DNA from 2 places in the Pseudalkalibacillus sp. A8 genome. Region 2 is predicted to be linked to the other one. Evidence: riboswitches for the same ligand, from Rfam matches in the RefSeq annotation. Region 2 holds a riboswitch; the other holds the start of a gene.
What was found. A riboswitch is a leader RNA that binds a small molecule or an ion and turns the genes downstream of it on or off. The one in region 2 is predicted to bind cobalamin.

Region 1 (8,021 bases), 2.9 Mb from region 2:
CCAACAGTTATTGAACAGACGAACCGCGGGGAACGTGCCTATGATATTTACTCCCGCCTTCTAAAAGATCGTATCATCATGTTAGGAAGCGCGATCGATGACAATGTTGCAAACTCGATTGTAGCGCAATTATTATTCTTAGCTGCTGAAGATCCTGACAAAGACATTTCGCTTTATATCAACAGTCCTGGAGGATCCATCACTTCAGGTATGGCGATTTATGATACGATGCAATTCATCAAGCCGAAAGTCAGCACAATCTGTATCGGTATGGCAGCATCAATGGGGGCATTCTTACTTACAGCTGGAGAACCTGGAAAGCGTTTCGCACTTCCGAACAGTGAAGTGATGATCCACCAACCACTAGGCGGAACACAAGGTCAAGCGGCTGACATTGAAATCCATGCTCGTCGAATCATCGAAATGCGTGAAAAACTAAACAAAATCATCGCAGAACGTTCAGGGCAACCACTAGAAGTTGTTGAACGTGACACAGATCGAGATAAGTTCATGAGTGCTCTTGCAGCGAAAGAATACGGTCTGATTGACGAGGTCATCGAAAAACCGGTAACCCAAGATAGTAAATAATCGTTCAAGAGACTGGCTCCGATTAAATCGGGGTCAGTTTTTTGTTGCCAAATGCTAGTGATCATAAACACACATTCTAATGGTTTTACCGAAGCTTTGCCTGGCAATACGGACAATACTTCGGTAACCGATTGAAGGTCAAGCCAGGCGGCTTGAATGCTTTTCTGCACACTTGGCAATTTGAACGGTAAGATTGATTGGTGCGCCCAATCCTGATCCGCAAATAGAAAAACAGGGCGAGGATCAGAAAAAAACCGATCCATACAAGGTTGAGCATCTTGGATCTCTCCCCTCTTCTCTATTAATCCTGTACCTCGGTTCAATGTATATTTTAAGAATACCAGAAATAGTAATGAGGGAGGACAAAATTTCGGGGTGATCACTTGAAAGAACTCGATGGTCGACTTAATGTTGAAGATCTGGAAACATGTAACTTACCATTTTGTGGACAAACGACAGAGGAGGCACCTCACTTTAATGCTGAAGCTTACAACAACGTTGAAAAGAAAATCATCGATGTATCACTTAAAACATATAAAGGGAAATGGGTCATCCTCTTTTTCTATGGAAGTGATTTTACTTTCGTTTGACCGACTGAATTAGCGGCGGTCGCTGCTATTTTATCCTAAGCTGCGTTCATTGAATGCAGAAGTGTTGGCAATCAGCACAGACAGTGTACACGCACATAAAGTATTCACCGAAACCTCTCCTTCGGCTTCAAAAGTCAATTTTCCGTTGGTCAGCGATCGGAACCAGGTGATCACCCGTGCCTATCGTGTACTGGATGAAAAGAAAGGAGCGGCGCTTCGGGCTACTGTGATTATCGATCCTGACGGAGTGATCGTTTCCAAACTGGTCAATCCTCTTGAGGTTGGGCGGAACATTTTTGAAATTTTAAGATTGCTTCAGGGAATCCAGCATGGACGGAAAACAGGCGAAGGCGTCCCAGCCAACTGGTTACCCGGCCAACCAGGCATAAAGAGGAATTCGATTATGATCGGGAAAATCTGACATCGCCTTCTAGATAATCAAAAAGCGAATTATGAAGATGATTTCGGTATTTCCTTGGCCGGAGTCTTTTTGCTGATATTTCCGAAATTCACTCCTGAACAGTGATCTGAAAGAAAAGTGGAAGCGACCCGATTAGTCACTGGAAAGCTGACGAGGAGGCTCGAACTAAACAAAGTTCGGTTGTGCGTTGGTAAGCACTTCAACCTAAAATAATGGCATCCTTTTCAAAGATGTACATGAATTTTTAGTGGAAATCTATTCTGTTGATATGTACAAAACTGTCACGACCCCTTTCTTTGTTTTTCTATGTGCTCTCCAGCCGCCTTAGTTGGAAAACATAATTTTTAAAAAACAGTGTTTGACTCTTTTTGACGGCCATGCTAGTATTCTTTTATTAATCCAATTTATAAATCTCTTATTCAGAGTGGTGGAGGGACTGGCCCTATGAAACCCGGCAACCGACCAAACGATGGAGCTTGGTGCCAATTCCAGCAAAGCGAATGCTTTGAGAAATGAGAGAGGTCTTTCAAATCGAAACCTCTCCTCCGAGAGGTTTTTTTGTGATTGACAGTCAAATATCGACGTTCCACAGGTGCTGGACCTCTATGCAGTTCCAGCTTAAAAGGGAAGTCCGGTGAGATTCCGGCACGGTCCCGCCACTGTATTTGGGAGCAGCCTGCAAGCATGTCACTATCTCAGTATGGGAAGGCGCAGGTTTGTGAAGAGCATAAGTCAGGAGACCTGCCTATGGAACCCTACACTACGACCTACGAGGAATAGGCAGGTGTTGGCATCTTACGGGATTCGTCTGTCTTCTTCGACAGCTTTTTCCCTATGCCGCTCCGCCGTCTCTCTTCTAGGAAAGAGGGATTTTTTTATTGGATTGAAAAAAGAAACATGGAGGAATGGCAATGCAAAAAGCAAAAAGTTCAACCATCGGTTACCCGAGAATCGGTGAAAAACGTGAATGGAAGAAAGCACTTGAACAGTTTTGGAAAGGAAAGCGGACCGAAAAGGGATTGCTTGAGGAAATGGAACAGCTTCGCTTGCAGGACTTAAAGAAGCAAAAGGATCTTGGCGTCGACTGGATCCCAACCGGGGACTTCAGCTATTATGATCATGTGCTTGATACAGCAGTCATGTTCGGATTCATCCCGCAGCGTTTCCAGTCATCAGGGGAAGAATCGCTGCTTCAAACGTATTTTGATATCGCCCGCGGGAACAAGGTAGCAGTCGCGTCCGAAATGACCAAATGGTTCAATACCAATTACCACTATATCGTCCCTGAAATTGAAAACGATGCAAAACCTTACCTGACAGAAAATCGCCCGCTTTCCTATTTCCTTGAAGCGAAAGAAAAGCTAGGCATTATTAGTAAGCCAGTTCTTCTCGGCCCGATCACCTTTTTAAAACTTGCGAAAGGGTATGAAAAGGAAACGTTTGGAAATCTTCTGGAAGCACTTGTTCCTCTATACATACAAGTGCTGCAGGAACTGAAAAAGGAAGGCGCAGAATGGGTCCAGATCGATGAACCGATTTTATGCACGGGCCTGGACAAAGAAGAGCTTGCCTATTTTAAAGAAGTCTATGGTAACATTCGACTGGAACTTCCTGAATTGAAAGTCCTTCTGCAAACGTATTTTGAATCGATCAATCACTATGAAGAAGTCCTGTCTCTCCCTGTCGACGGCATCGGAATCGATTTCATCCATGATGATGGAGAAAACCTTGCCGCTCTGAAAAAACATGGCTTCCCTGCTGACAAAACCCTTGCCGCAGGTCTCATCGATGGCCGGAACGTATGGCGCAGTGATTTGGAGAAAACATGGCAGCAAATTGAAGTGATACGTAAGCATGTCAATGATGAACAATTGGTCATCCAGCCATCCTGCAGCCTGCTGCACGTACCGGTTACGACCGATTCAGAAGAACGATTAGATGATGAACTGAAGCACGCTTTGGCCTTTGCTGACCAGAAATTACAGGAGACCGTCCTTTTGACCAAAGGTGTAAACGATGGAAAAGACAGTATCGCTGCTGAGGTAGAGAAGCAGATGAGCCGTCTTGATCAGTTTTGGAATTCAACGGAACGCAACAACCCGGACGTTCAGGAGGAAGTGGAAAAATGGAAAGGAAAAGAGCCAGCCCGTGCCCTCCCTTTCATCGAACGCCAGGCTTTGCAGCAGGACGTTTTCCAGCTACCTTTACTGCCTACCACAACCATCGGAAGCCTTCCGCAAACGACGGAAATCAGGCAGGCACGCTCCCGTTTCCGTAAAGGGAAATGGTCAACAGAAGCTTACGAAACCTTCGTTAAAGAAAAAACATCCGAATGGATTGATCTCCAAGAAGAAATTGGACTCGATGTTCTCGTTCATGGAGAATTCGAACGGAACGATATGGTCGAATACTTTGGTGAAAAGCTCAAAGGATTCGCCTTTACAGATTATGCGTGGGTTCAATCTTACGGTTCCCGTTGTGTGAAGCCGCCGATCATTTTTGGTGATGTAGCTTTACCAGAGCCGATGACCGTCAAGGAAATCATCTATGCCCAGTCACTCACGAAGAAACCGGTCAAAGGAATGCTTACAGGACCGATCACGATTCTGAACTGGTCCTTCGTCAGAGATGACATAAAACCGTCCGAGGTCACAAAACAAATCGCCCTGGCATTGCAAAAAGAAATCAAGTATTTGGAAGACAACGGCATCGGCATGATTCAGGTTGATGAACCTGCACTCCGCGAAGGCTTGCCGCTGAAAAAAGACAAACAGCAAGCGTATCTTAATGAAGCTATCTATGCGTTCAGAATCGCTACTTCATCGGTGAAAAATGAAACACAAATCCATACTCATATGTGTTACTCCGAATTCGGGGAAATCATCGATACGATCGACCAACTGGATGCAGACGTCATTTCGATTGAGGCTGCCCGTAGTCACGGCGAATTAATTGAAGACTTTGAGAAAATCGGGTACGACAAAGAAATCGGACTTGGCGTGTACGATATTCATAGTCCTCGCGTCCCAAGTATCGAAGAAATGGAAAAAAGCATTCTCCGTGCTTTGCAGGTCCTTGACCCCCGCCAATTCTGGGTCAACCCTGATTGCGGCTTGAAGACCCGCGGTATCGAAGAATCCATCGCCGCCCTGAAAAATATGCAGGAAGCAGCCCTTCGTGTACGAGAAAAGCAGACAACTTCGGTACAAGGATAATCGAAGACTGTTGTGATCGCATTTTTGATCAAGCTCCCCTTTTTCTTTCAAAGATAGATAAATAAATGTTAAATGCCTGTCCCATCGGTGGGACAGGCACTTTTTTCATTGTTATTTTTGTCTTGATAAGAATTCGCCAATAACTCTTTTACCTGATTACGACAAACCGGATTGTGCATTTTTTCGTTTCACTTCATCTATAATCGTTCCTGAACTGGCAAACAATGTTGTTAAGTACAGAGAGACCCAGACACTTATGGGTCATCCCCATCTTATTAAATGACAAGGTTGATGCGATTTCCGGAAGGATCCTCCGACCAGAGAACGCCGTCTACTTTTTCCACAATAAAACCTAGTGAAGTTAATCGTTCAACAGTCTCCTTCAATCTTTGATGATTTGGAAAGTTGATCGTATACCACTTCATCCCGACTACATTTACAGGCGGCCGCTGTGCACCTGTTCCATTCCAGGTGTTCAATCCGACATGATGATGATAACCGCCAGAAGCCACAAATAAAGCCTGGTGACGGAATGGTACCGTTATTTCGAAACCTAGCCCATCAGTATAAAAACGCTTCGCTTCTTGAAGATCATTGACATGGAGGTGTATATGCCCCATCACTGTTTCAGCAGGAAGTCCTCCCCATGCTTTTCCGTCAGCTTCCTTCAGCAAGCCTTCCATATCAAGCGGATCACTGACAAACGGCAGTTCACCATTCTCCCAAGTCCATTTCTCGGCTGGACGATCCGTGTAGATTTCAATACCATTCCCATCTGGGTCAGCTAAGTATAGCGCTTCACTGAACAAATGATCCGCTCCGCCTTGGAGAGGATATCCCTTTTCTATAAGCCTTGTTAATGATGCACCAAGGTTTTCCCTTGTCGGTACCAGGATCGCAAAATGGTACAGTCCGGTCGATCTTGTTCGTTTCGGTTGAGCATCCCTATTCTCTTCTAACGTGATAAGAGCTTTTGTACCATCAACTGTCAGCGATGCCGCTCCCTCTTGTTTCTCTAAAACTGAAAAGCCTAAGACATCCGTATAAAAATCGAGAGAACGATCAAGATCAGAAACAACCAGATGCACAAGACCCACATATATGTTTGAATGACCGTGAAATTTCATTTTCAATTCCTCCTACTTACTTTTAATAAGTTGTTGACTTTAGTATACCACACTTCTTGTTACTTACAATAAGTAAGTTGATAATTATAAAATCCTCCTAAATCAGCGGACAGATTATGGAATTTACCTGATTAACCCTATTTTTTACTAGACGAACCTTAGTTTTGGTTACATTAAAAAATCCGATTCACAAAAAAACACCGCTCCTTCTGATTCAGGAGCAGTGTTTATGTACTTATTCAGCTGTTGTAATGTATTTTTCTAATGCATTGAGTGCCTCTTCTTCATCTCTACCGTCTGTCACGATCGTTACTTGCGAACCTGATCCTACAGCCAGGCTCATAATTCCCATGATGCTTTTCGCATTCACTTTCTTTCCGTCTTTCTCTAAAAATACATCTGCTGAAAAACGATTCGCTTCTTGAACGAAGAGCGCTGCTGGACGAGCCTGCAAGCCGGTTTTCAATTCAACCGTCAACTTTTTTTCTAACAATGGATCATTCCTCCTTGTACATTCCTATATATGATTTATATATCGATTTTTTATAATAATGCACGGTTATTCTTCATTGTGCGATTTTTGCGAAATTCACTCCCTTTCCGCGGGCTAAAGAAAAGCGGAAGCGATCTGCTTAGTCACGTAGGTCACTGGAAGACTGACCAGGAGGCTGTGCCTTAGCTGAACTTATACTGAAGAAAGTATTTAATACTTTCTTCAAATGTAAATAATCAAACTACTTAATTTAACAGCGCCTAAAATAAATGTAAAAAAGTTACGCTAAGCTTCTTTGCAACTTGAAAGGCAGACAGGCTGTTCCCTTGCTGGCCTATATGTAAGCGTTAACTTAACTTTGAAAAAAAAACGCCTGCTTTACATTTTTCCCAGGCGTATTTTATTGGCCATTTCATCAAGCTTACGTAGTCGATGATTGATGCCAGATTTACTGATTGGACCAGAAGTGACGAGTTCTCCAAGCTCTTGTAGTGTAACATCCTGATATTTTACGCGCAGTTCGGCGATTTCCCTCAGTTTGTCAGGCAGTTTCTCCAATCCGAGTTCACGTTCGATCAAACGGATGTTCTCGACTTGGCGCAAGGAGGCTCCGACGGTTTTATTCAGATTCGCTGTTTCGCAGTTCACGAGACGGTTCACTGAATTACGCATGTCCTTCATGATCCGGACATCTTCAAAATACAGCAGAGCATTATGAGCGCCAATCAAAGTCAGAAATTCAGAGATCTTTTCTCCTTCTTTCAAGTAGATGATAAATCCTTTTTTTCTCTCTAACATTTTTGCATTCAGGTCGAAAGTATTCATCAGTTCCAACAGAGATTGGGTATGCTCTTCATACATCGAGAATATTTCCAGATGATATGAAGTTTCCGGATGGTTCAGGGATCCACCTGCAAGGAAAGCGCCTCTTAAATATGATCGTTTACAACAGTTTTTCTTGGTGATCTCTTTTGAAACGTCCCTCTTGAAGGAAAAGCCTTCGCCCATTATATCCAGTTCGTTCAATAACGCCTGCGAATTTTGCTTGATTCGGACAATGTAGACGTTATTCTTTTTCAATCTCATTTTCTTCCTGACGAGCAGTTCAGCTGGGTAACTGTACAACTGCTTGATCAATGTATAAATCCTACGTGCAATTGCAGCATTTTCGGTAGGAATATCAAGTATGATTTCCCTGTTCGCTAATGAAATCGAACCGTTCATTCGAATCAGGGCCGACAGCTCAGCCTTCGAACAGCACTTTTTCAACTCAAGCTTCGTCAGTTCTTTTTTCGTATCTGAAGCAAAGGACACCACGTACACCCCCTCTTCATTTCCTGTACCGGGGTCTAATAATCTGACACTAAATCTAAAATGATTTCTGAAACACGCTTCGCATCATGTCTGATAAGCGAATCATTATATTGAACTATTTTATCACTGATTACCTCAAAGCCAAAGGATTTTAGCCTCTTCTCATCATATTCGACAGGCTCTCCACCTTCTGCTTCATATTTCGTCAACACATCTTCAGGTACTTTATCATTATTGACAATAATCGTATCAATTATCTGCTGGCCAATATGA
Region 2 (8,021 bases):
CAACTAGTAGAACTGCTTTCATTCTCATTCCTCCTATTTTTCATTCTCCGCACGGGGCAGGCTCTAGTTCAATGACAGGCGTAATGTCTTTATGCTTATAGCCTTGAACTTCTTGAACTCGTTTGAAATATTTGTAAAAGCGCTCGTTCGGATGACCTTTTTGTTTATATTCATGTACAATGGATTCAATCATATCTACCAGTTGATCAGGATGTACCCCTTCTGCAACAGGCTGACCTGGATGTGCAGTCCTGCCGACTGTCTTTCCGCCTAAAAATAAATCAAACTTCCCTTTGCGAAATACAATCCCTATATCCTCGTTCACAGCACCGTAGCAGGCCATGCCACATCCATTGAATCCAAGCTTCAATTCCTTCGGCAATTCCAATCCGCCAAGTCTACGTTGAATTTCCTCTGCATGAAAAATTGAATCTTTCTTTTCACCATCACAAAAGTCACATGCTTTAATTTGGAACACATCACCTATTGGTGACAATAAAAGCCCGACATCAGTCAGTCTTTTTGTAATCGCATTTGGATCTTCAGTTGGGATCTTCAGTAGAATTTGATGATGTGGTGTATATTCCATCGTTCCTTTTTCACCCACAACCTCTGCCAATACGACCATTTGCTTCGGTGTAAACTTCTTATTGACAACCCCTGGGCTGACAGCAAACTCAAAAATAGATTCAACAGGCTGAGAGATGGGGGAAGTATTCCTACTTCCGTCGATCGTTTCTGATCCATCCAACTTTTCGAGCGCTTCCATTACCAGTGATAGAGGCGTACTTTCTTTTTTAGTTGCTGCACGAATCGTTTGTCCGTTTTCATGCTTCCCTTCATGAAGCGCCCACGGTTCATTTTCCGGTCGTAAGCGCTCATGTGGTCGTAATCGTTGTACCTCCGTGTTTAACGTATACTTTTTTTGGTAGCCTCTTGGTGTGATCATTTTATCGTCGTAAAAGAATGTTGAAGCGTTTCCGATTATGACGGTTGTAAGCATCCCTATCTCAAAGTCAAGCATGTGTGCCAAGGTTGTCATTACAACACGTTCACTATCCCGGTACGCACTTTTCACAAGACCGACTGGAGTATCAGGTGATCGATATTTTAATAGAATTTGCTGAGCTTCGACAATTTGTCTTGTTCTTTTTCCGCTTTTGGGATTATAGAGTGCAATGACAAAATCACCAAAACCAGCAGCCTCGATTCGCTTTTTAATTATTGTCCAAGGTGTTAAATGGTCACTAAGACTAATCGTACAAGCATCGTGCATAACGGGAGCACCGAGTAGTGAGGAACAAGAGTTGATGGCCGAAATGCCAGGGATAATCTCCACCTCAACACCTGTTGATTCCTTCCAGCCCTTTTCTACAAGTACCTCGTACACAAGGCCAGCCATACCATAAACCCCTGCATCACCACTTGAGATAACAGCCACTTTTTTTCCTTGTTCAGCATATTTAACGGCTGCTTGTGCACGACTAACCTCTTCTGACATGCCTGTACTGATAATCTCTTGATCTGTCAATAAATCTTTTATCAGGTCTACATATGTTTTATAGCCAATCACATAATCACTTTCCTGAATGGCTTCCTGAGCTCGTTTCGTAATATGCTCAAAACTGCCAGGTCCAAATCCAACAACTAGAAGCTTTCCTCTCAACTAAACCAACTCCCTCAATAGTTCAAATAGCATAGACACTCCTAAACCAATACTATAAATACCAGTAATAGAACCAAGAATGAGAAATAGCTTTTGACGCAGCCTCGATTTCATAAAGCCCCATGAAAGAACAAATGTGATACAAATTGTGGATAGCAATAGACCTACAACAAATAATATAAGCTGTGTTGTCGCAGCAGAAAGATCATTAAAGCCGACAGCACTCGTAATGGCAGCAACCTGAGTCGGACTTTCCACACCAATACCATGGATAATTCCAATTATGAATGCCCCGATAATACCCATGCTTATTGGTGATATTTTGGCCTCAGTAAAGCCAAATTTACTGCCGATCTTCGATAACCATTCATAGACGATCGTGATCCGACTTTTAAATTCATAGTCGTGTCTATTTTTGAACAGGCTGTTTATGATAACTCCACCTAAAACAAGTAATGTTATGCTTACTAAAACTTCAAGAGAAAACTGAGCCCCTTCAGGAAGGCGTGTACCCATGAATAATGTGAGCAGGCCAATCACGAGCACAATGGCGCCATGGCCGACCGCATACATAATTCCCAATGAGAGCTGCTTGTTTCGCTTTCCTTCACTACCTACCATGTCAGCAATTGCTGCTACATGATCACTATCTAATCCATGTCGAATACCGATAAGTATCGCCAAACCTGCAAACGTTATTAACTCCATCAATTAACCCCCAATTTAACTGGCTTCTCGATACCTTCAATCGAAGCATCACTTACCTTCACCAAGCCTTCGTCGTCATATTCATAAAGTACCGAATCCTTCAAATTAGCATCTTTCTGTAAATGGTTTTGTATAATTTTACGACCAAGCTCCGGTGTTACCTCTTTAAACCATTTTCCTTCAGGGTACACAATAACAATGCATGCATCTTTACACCTCCCATTACATCTAGTTCTCGTTGTATGAATCTGATTATCAATATTTAATTGTGCAATCTCATCTCGAATTGCTTGAGTGACTTCCTCTCCACCTCTTCTCATACAGCTGGACCCGTTGCAAATCAAAACATGACTCTTCAAACCACTTAAATTCCATGTCGTCATTACGTGTTCACTACTTTCTCTGTTTTGTTATGATCAAATAAAAAGACACCTCCATACGTATAGAGGTGCCCAGTTTATTTTCATATGCACTTACATATGCACTTTTACCGAAGACATATGTATTTACACGGAAGATAAATCCGTATCACTTCTTTCACCTATGACCCGTAGGTATTCCTAGAAGATAGCATAGGCAGGTCTCCTGACTTAGGTTCATCATTTCATTGCGTCTTCCCGATGTTAATCAGTGACAATGTAACAATGAAATTCCCCCTTACAGTGGCGGGACCGCGTCGGACTTGCACCGACTTCCCTTTTAAGTATAGTGAAATATCTATACACCCATGCTATATTATTCAATTGTCTGAATAGAGGCATTTCAAAAAACTTCTTTATAACCAATTGCTTTGAATAAGTAGCTTTGACATGATAAAAGCCTTAACTTGATCTCCAAGTTAAGGCTTGAGCTAGTCTATCGATGTTGCAACAAAAGCAAACAACACAAATTAACCATACTCATCCTTCCCTCCGGAGAATAAATAAAACAAATTTAAAAGCAGGTCTTCTGGCTCGTGCCTCAAGCTTACTCTTGTCCCCTTCCCGGTTGACCCAGTGGGATATTATTTGACAATTTCATCAGCACATACAGTAGCGGGGGCTGCATCGGATTCAAACCGATTTCCCTATTATCTCAAGGATTACCTTGAGCACTTTTAAATTATATTAAGTTTGTAACTATCTTTATCCTTATTTAACGTAATAAAATTCTGCTTTTCAAGTGTTGTTTTTTATAATCCAGTATGTTATGAATTGACTTTCGTTGGACAGCTATGGTCAATAGAAAAGGTCTAGATTTTAGAGAATTCTACCTTCTAACCTACGAAGTCAAAGTATACATGAGAATATGAAAGTCAGAACGGCAAATACGCCGATCAACCCATCTACTTCAACCCGTAGTCCGGTTCTTGCAATGGGAACCTGGCAGAAACACTCGGACCCTATTACCGGGCATATACGAGGATTTGGGATATGAGACTTCATACCAATATAGCAAACTCACATACCATACGATAATCAACCGGAAAACCTGAACTTTTTCCGGTTGGAACACGATTAATGTTCGTGTTTTGCGGGAGGACAGGTGATTCAGGACTATTTTCCCTTGAACGTTCCCAAAGTCTCAGGTCCATTGCCACGTATCCCTTCTTCCTATTTAAACAGTCTATTGTAAAAAAATGTAGGTTTATAGAATGAATTAAGTTGGAATGTATTGTCAAAATTTATTCCTTGTAGTAATCTGTCCTCGATTTAAATCACACCGATCAAAATATGGACTAGTTCATTGGTGGTAAACAGCTGTCATCATTCAATCAAGGAGGAAAATTGGATGTCCAGGTCACACAAGCATTTCTTTATAACCGCCCTTGTAATGCTTATGGCCATCGGCGTTCTTGCACCTGCACAGACACAAGCAAGTACGGACGATGGCGGAGGGTAATGGCTTCCAAACGATAAAGTCGAAAAGCAACCGAGCTGATACAGTAAGGAAAGTCCATCGAAGAGCTTGGGATCAAGCAAGATCAGCTTCACAAAAAAGAAGGCATCCAGACATTAGATGAGTTAATAAAAAAAGAACAGCAAAGCGAAGCGACCTACAGAGCGAACTTGGCCCCAAAAGGAGGTAGTTTATGTGAAAAAGCAGTGGCGAGGATTGGCCATAGTTATGTGTCTAGCGTTGTTAATCAGCGTGATAGCGTCTTCAGACACGATCCAAGCAAGTAGTGGATCAACAGAAGAGGGGTACAGTTGGTTTGTTATACTTCCTGGAGATGCGAAAAAAGCAGCTTCAATGCAAAAACAGTTAGAGAAAGGGAAAACTCCTGTTGAACTGGGGTTAACCTCAGTAAAAACAGAGAAGCAGCCGTTACGATCCCTCAGCGATATTCAAAAAGAAGATGCCAAAGCTCAGCAGACCTATGATGTAAAGGTAGATCCACCTGTACAAATTAATAAAAAATGGGCACCACCAAGATTTCAATATGACTACATCAGCAAGCAAGAATGTTTAGATAACATTGAAAAAAGCGAAAGAGATGAAGGGTGGATTAAGAACCCTTATGCCTGGTGTCGAAGTAAAATCGTAAGCTACGGATGGGTAAAAGGTAAATGGCCTTTCCGCACAGTCTATGGGGTCGAGTATCGCATCACCGAAATCGGATATGGCACAAACTCTGAAGATAAGAACAAGAAGGAACGGGAAGTGAATTTCGACTATTACATCGACGATATCTATACCACGCACTCGATGATGAACGGAGCCAAATTGAAGGTGGATATCAACTGCAATGCTTTGGTTCATGTGGAGGACTGTAAAGAGTCGAGATCAACTCCAGCCATCGAAAGAACGATCGCTCAGTGGAAAAACAACAATTTTGGAACCAAAAAACTGTATTCCACCCCGCCGCCCAAAACAGATAGTAATCCTGAACAGACTGGCTACATGGAGTTTTTCACCCACCAAGTTATGGACCCACCTAGATTTCCCACACGAACAGTGGATTCTCCGAAACAGAAGGTTCGTTGGGATTCTGCAGACTACATGATTGTTATTAATCCCAATCAAACATTCTACAATGCCGGTATCTTTAGCAATGTCAAACCAGTCATTCATTTCTCTTACAACAATCCAAGCGTTATGAAAGAACAAGCACAACACATCAAAGATGCCCTGGAACAGCCAGAGAAAACTTATCCATATCCAGGAATGGGAAAGACTATCCCAAGCACTCTAACCAGACTAAAGGATAAAGAATTAATTCGTAAAAACCGGAAAAAATCACAAAGATGGTGTAAGAGGTTGGCTGAAGCAGGGACGATACCAAAACCGGCCAACAGTGAGTGTGACGAGTTTCCCTTTGCCTCTACGAATCAAGGTTCATATACTGGAAGCGAATATAGTGTTTCCGTTCGTTACATCGATAAGGATTCCAACCAAGCAGGTGGTGCATGGCTCGGTGCCTGGTACGCCTATGACCGGATCCTGGATGGAGATGCTTTTGATGTGGAGGTCGAAGCTCCTGAGAAAATCGCGACGATCCAATCGGAAGGCCAGCCTCAGGACGGCCAAGATAACCGGTCAAGTGACAACTTCACAATCGGGAACATCCCTCCTTACGCGACCAAGTTGCAATGGAAAATCGTCGACGGTCCGAAAGATGCAAAATTCGATGTCATGAAAGACATCAGCTTCGGCGTCGATGAAACGATCTTCTATGACCTAACAGACGGATCCGAGACAGAAATCGAAACGAGCGAAGATTTCTACATCGCTAGACCGGAAAACACCGATGGAGAAAGCTTCACTGTCGAAGTCTATGCAATCCCATAATAGTTTAGAGGCTGTCCAAAACAAATATAGGACAGCCCCTTCTCTTCTATTAAGTTCTTTTCGAGCGCATACCTTTCACTATTTTCAGGTTACCCACGTTGAGAAATTGAGCATATTCATTACTGGTTACATCTACTAATGCTACTTTCCCTTCCTCATCATAATGGATCCCCCATCCATATTTCTTAACTAAAGGAGAAGCCCTGAGGCAAGCTTTGGGTTTTGAAAAGAATTGTTCGCGGAGTTCATCTAGATTTTTACCTGATTCAATCTGGTTCTTGATCAGATAAGTTTTAAACTGTACATCTTCCTGGGTATATCTATAGGGATTATTTTTGATCAAGTCATATTCAATAGATGCGATCGTCGGTTTTCCACTTCTTGATGCAGGCACGGTACCTGCACTGACACCTGAATCCTCAGAAATGGTGATGAATGTGTTTTTGTAAGACATATAAACCCTCCCTAGGGTAAAAAAAATCTTTTGAAAAGGGGATGCTGGTCGTTTATAAGACTCATGATACTCGTTTCATTTATACGAAATTCTCGCTATAAACCTTCCGTAATTCAGCCGAATTGTCTTGCCACTCAATTGGATCACCTTTTATTATCTGGGTTAGGACAGATAAACATCTATGCCATCCTGCAGCAGTATTAACCGCCATTGTTTTATCGTCAAAAGTATGAGTGAAGATCATTCGTGCTCCCTCTTCCTCTTCTAATAACGAGATCTGGATCAAGTCGTCAACCTCTTGGAAACAGAATGTATGAGGCTTTTTCAATTCTGTGATGATCCCTTCATATGTCGTCCCTTCACCGTCATTGAAAGCGATCTTACCACCAGGTCTAAGATCCATCTCGCCAGTAGCGAATGGGTACCACTGAGAGAAATCACCAGGGTTTATAATCACACCAAAAACATATTCTAAATTAAAAGGAAAAAAACGCTCAAACCTCAAAGTATAACGGCCATCTGTTTCATGTAGTGTCCCGTAATTATCCATCATTTCATCCTCCTATTTTATTTCTTTAAGTTCATAAAGAATCATTCAGGAAAAAGGTGAAGCATTAACAAGATGGGTTTGCTCTTCTCTCAAAGATAGATTGAAAGTTGTCCCTGTAACAAAATATCAAGTAACCCAGAGTGAAGACAAGTATTGTGGCAAGAAGGAGCAAGGAATGATCTAAAGATAAATGGAGTAAGAAAATATTGGCTACAATTGGTGATAAGATCATAATCACAAAGGGGATAAATTGATTTAATAACAGTAAAATTCCACATATGACTTCCAAAGATTTCTCGATCACAAATAGATACTTGTATTGGAACATCGCCATTGCTTCTGGACTAGTTGCAATAAATGTGGCTCTAATCCAAAAATGACAAAATATCCGTTGATACCTGCGACAAGAAAAATTACACCTAAAAATAACCGACTTATGTGCATCAATACATCATTCAATTCCCTTCCTCCTATTAGAGTCTATATAAAACTTGATTTACAAGCCCTTGATGTCGGCAATAAGTTCAGGTAACCCATTATTGAAATAATGCCTATAGCCGTCGAGTTCCCGGGTATTTGCATGTGGAAGATTTTCTGCGTAATGACCAAGGTGGGAAATAGGTACGACTTCATCGTCCCGGCTTTGATAAAGGAAAATCCGAGATATTTGAGGGAGCTTTGATACGAAACCATCTTGCAGTGTGTATTCTTTAACTTGCCAATCTTCGTCTTTGCCCCAGAATGGAGCTGAAATCAGAAATAATCCAGAGATGGGTAGTTGGAAATTTCCTTCTTAAAGATATTTCAACAGAACGGAACCGCCCAAAGAATGACCGATTAACATAACCTCACCGTCCAATGCAGAAAGTTCT

Region 1: it holds a riboswitch for cobalamin, as region 2 does, so the genes downstream of both, metE (5-methyltetrahydropteroyltriglutamate--homocysteine S-methyltransferase) here and ACJROX_RS08415 ((2Fe-2S) ferredoxin domain-containing protein) in region 2, are expected to answer to the same signal.

Annotation. Positions count from the first base shown of each region.
Region 1 covers NZ_CP174509.1:4,696,854-4,704,874, forward strand. Annotated here, with positions in the region: gene clpP (ATP-dependent Clp endopeptidase proteolytic subunit ClpP) at 1-588, shown strand, start outside; partial or broken gene ACJROX_RS24000 (peroxiredoxin) at 1,008-1,599, shown strand; SAM riboswitch class I at 2,012-2,118, shown strand; cobalamin riboswitch at 2,173-2,363, shown strand; gene metE (5-methyltetrahydropteroyltriglutamate--homocysteine S-methyltransferase) at 2,511-4,814, shown strand; gene ACJROX_RS24010 (VOC family protein) at 5,090-5,941, opposite strand; gene ACJROX_RS24015 (HPr family phosphocarrier protein) at 6,177-6,434, opposite strand; gene whiA (DNA-binding protein WhiA) at 6,813-7,748, opposite strand; gene yvcK (uridine diphosphate-N-acetylglucosamine-binding protein YvcK) at 7,784-8,021, opposite strand, start outside.
Region 2 covers NZ_CP174509.1:1,621,931-1,629,951, reverse strand. Annotated here, with positions in the region: gene ACJROX_RS08430 (sirohydrochlorin chelatase) at 1-22, opposite strand, end outside; gene cobJ (precorrin-3B C(17)-methyltransferase) at 41-1,666, opposite strand; gene ACJROX_RS08420 (High-affinity nickel-transporter) at 1,667-2,374, opposite strand; gene ACJROX_RS08415 ((2Fe-2S) ferredoxin domain-containing protein) at 2,374-2,757, opposite strand; cobalamin riboswitch at 2,932-3,118, opposite strand; cobalamin riboswitch at 3,295-3,487, opposite strand; purine riboswitch at 3,692-3,795, opposite strand; gene ACJROX_RS08410 (hypothetical protein) at 3,795-3,947, opposite strand; gene ACJROX_RS08405 (NucA/NucB deoxyribonuclease domain-containing protein) at 4,448-6,145, shown strand; gene ACJROX_RS08400 (DUF6157 family protein) at 6,195-6,599, opposite strand; gene ACJROX_RS08395 (SRPBCC family protein) at 6,679-7,149, opposite strand; gene ACJROX_RS08390 (hypothetical protein) at 7,450-7,608, opposite strand; gene ACJROX_RS08385 (hypothetical protein) at 7,943-8,021, opposite strand, start outside.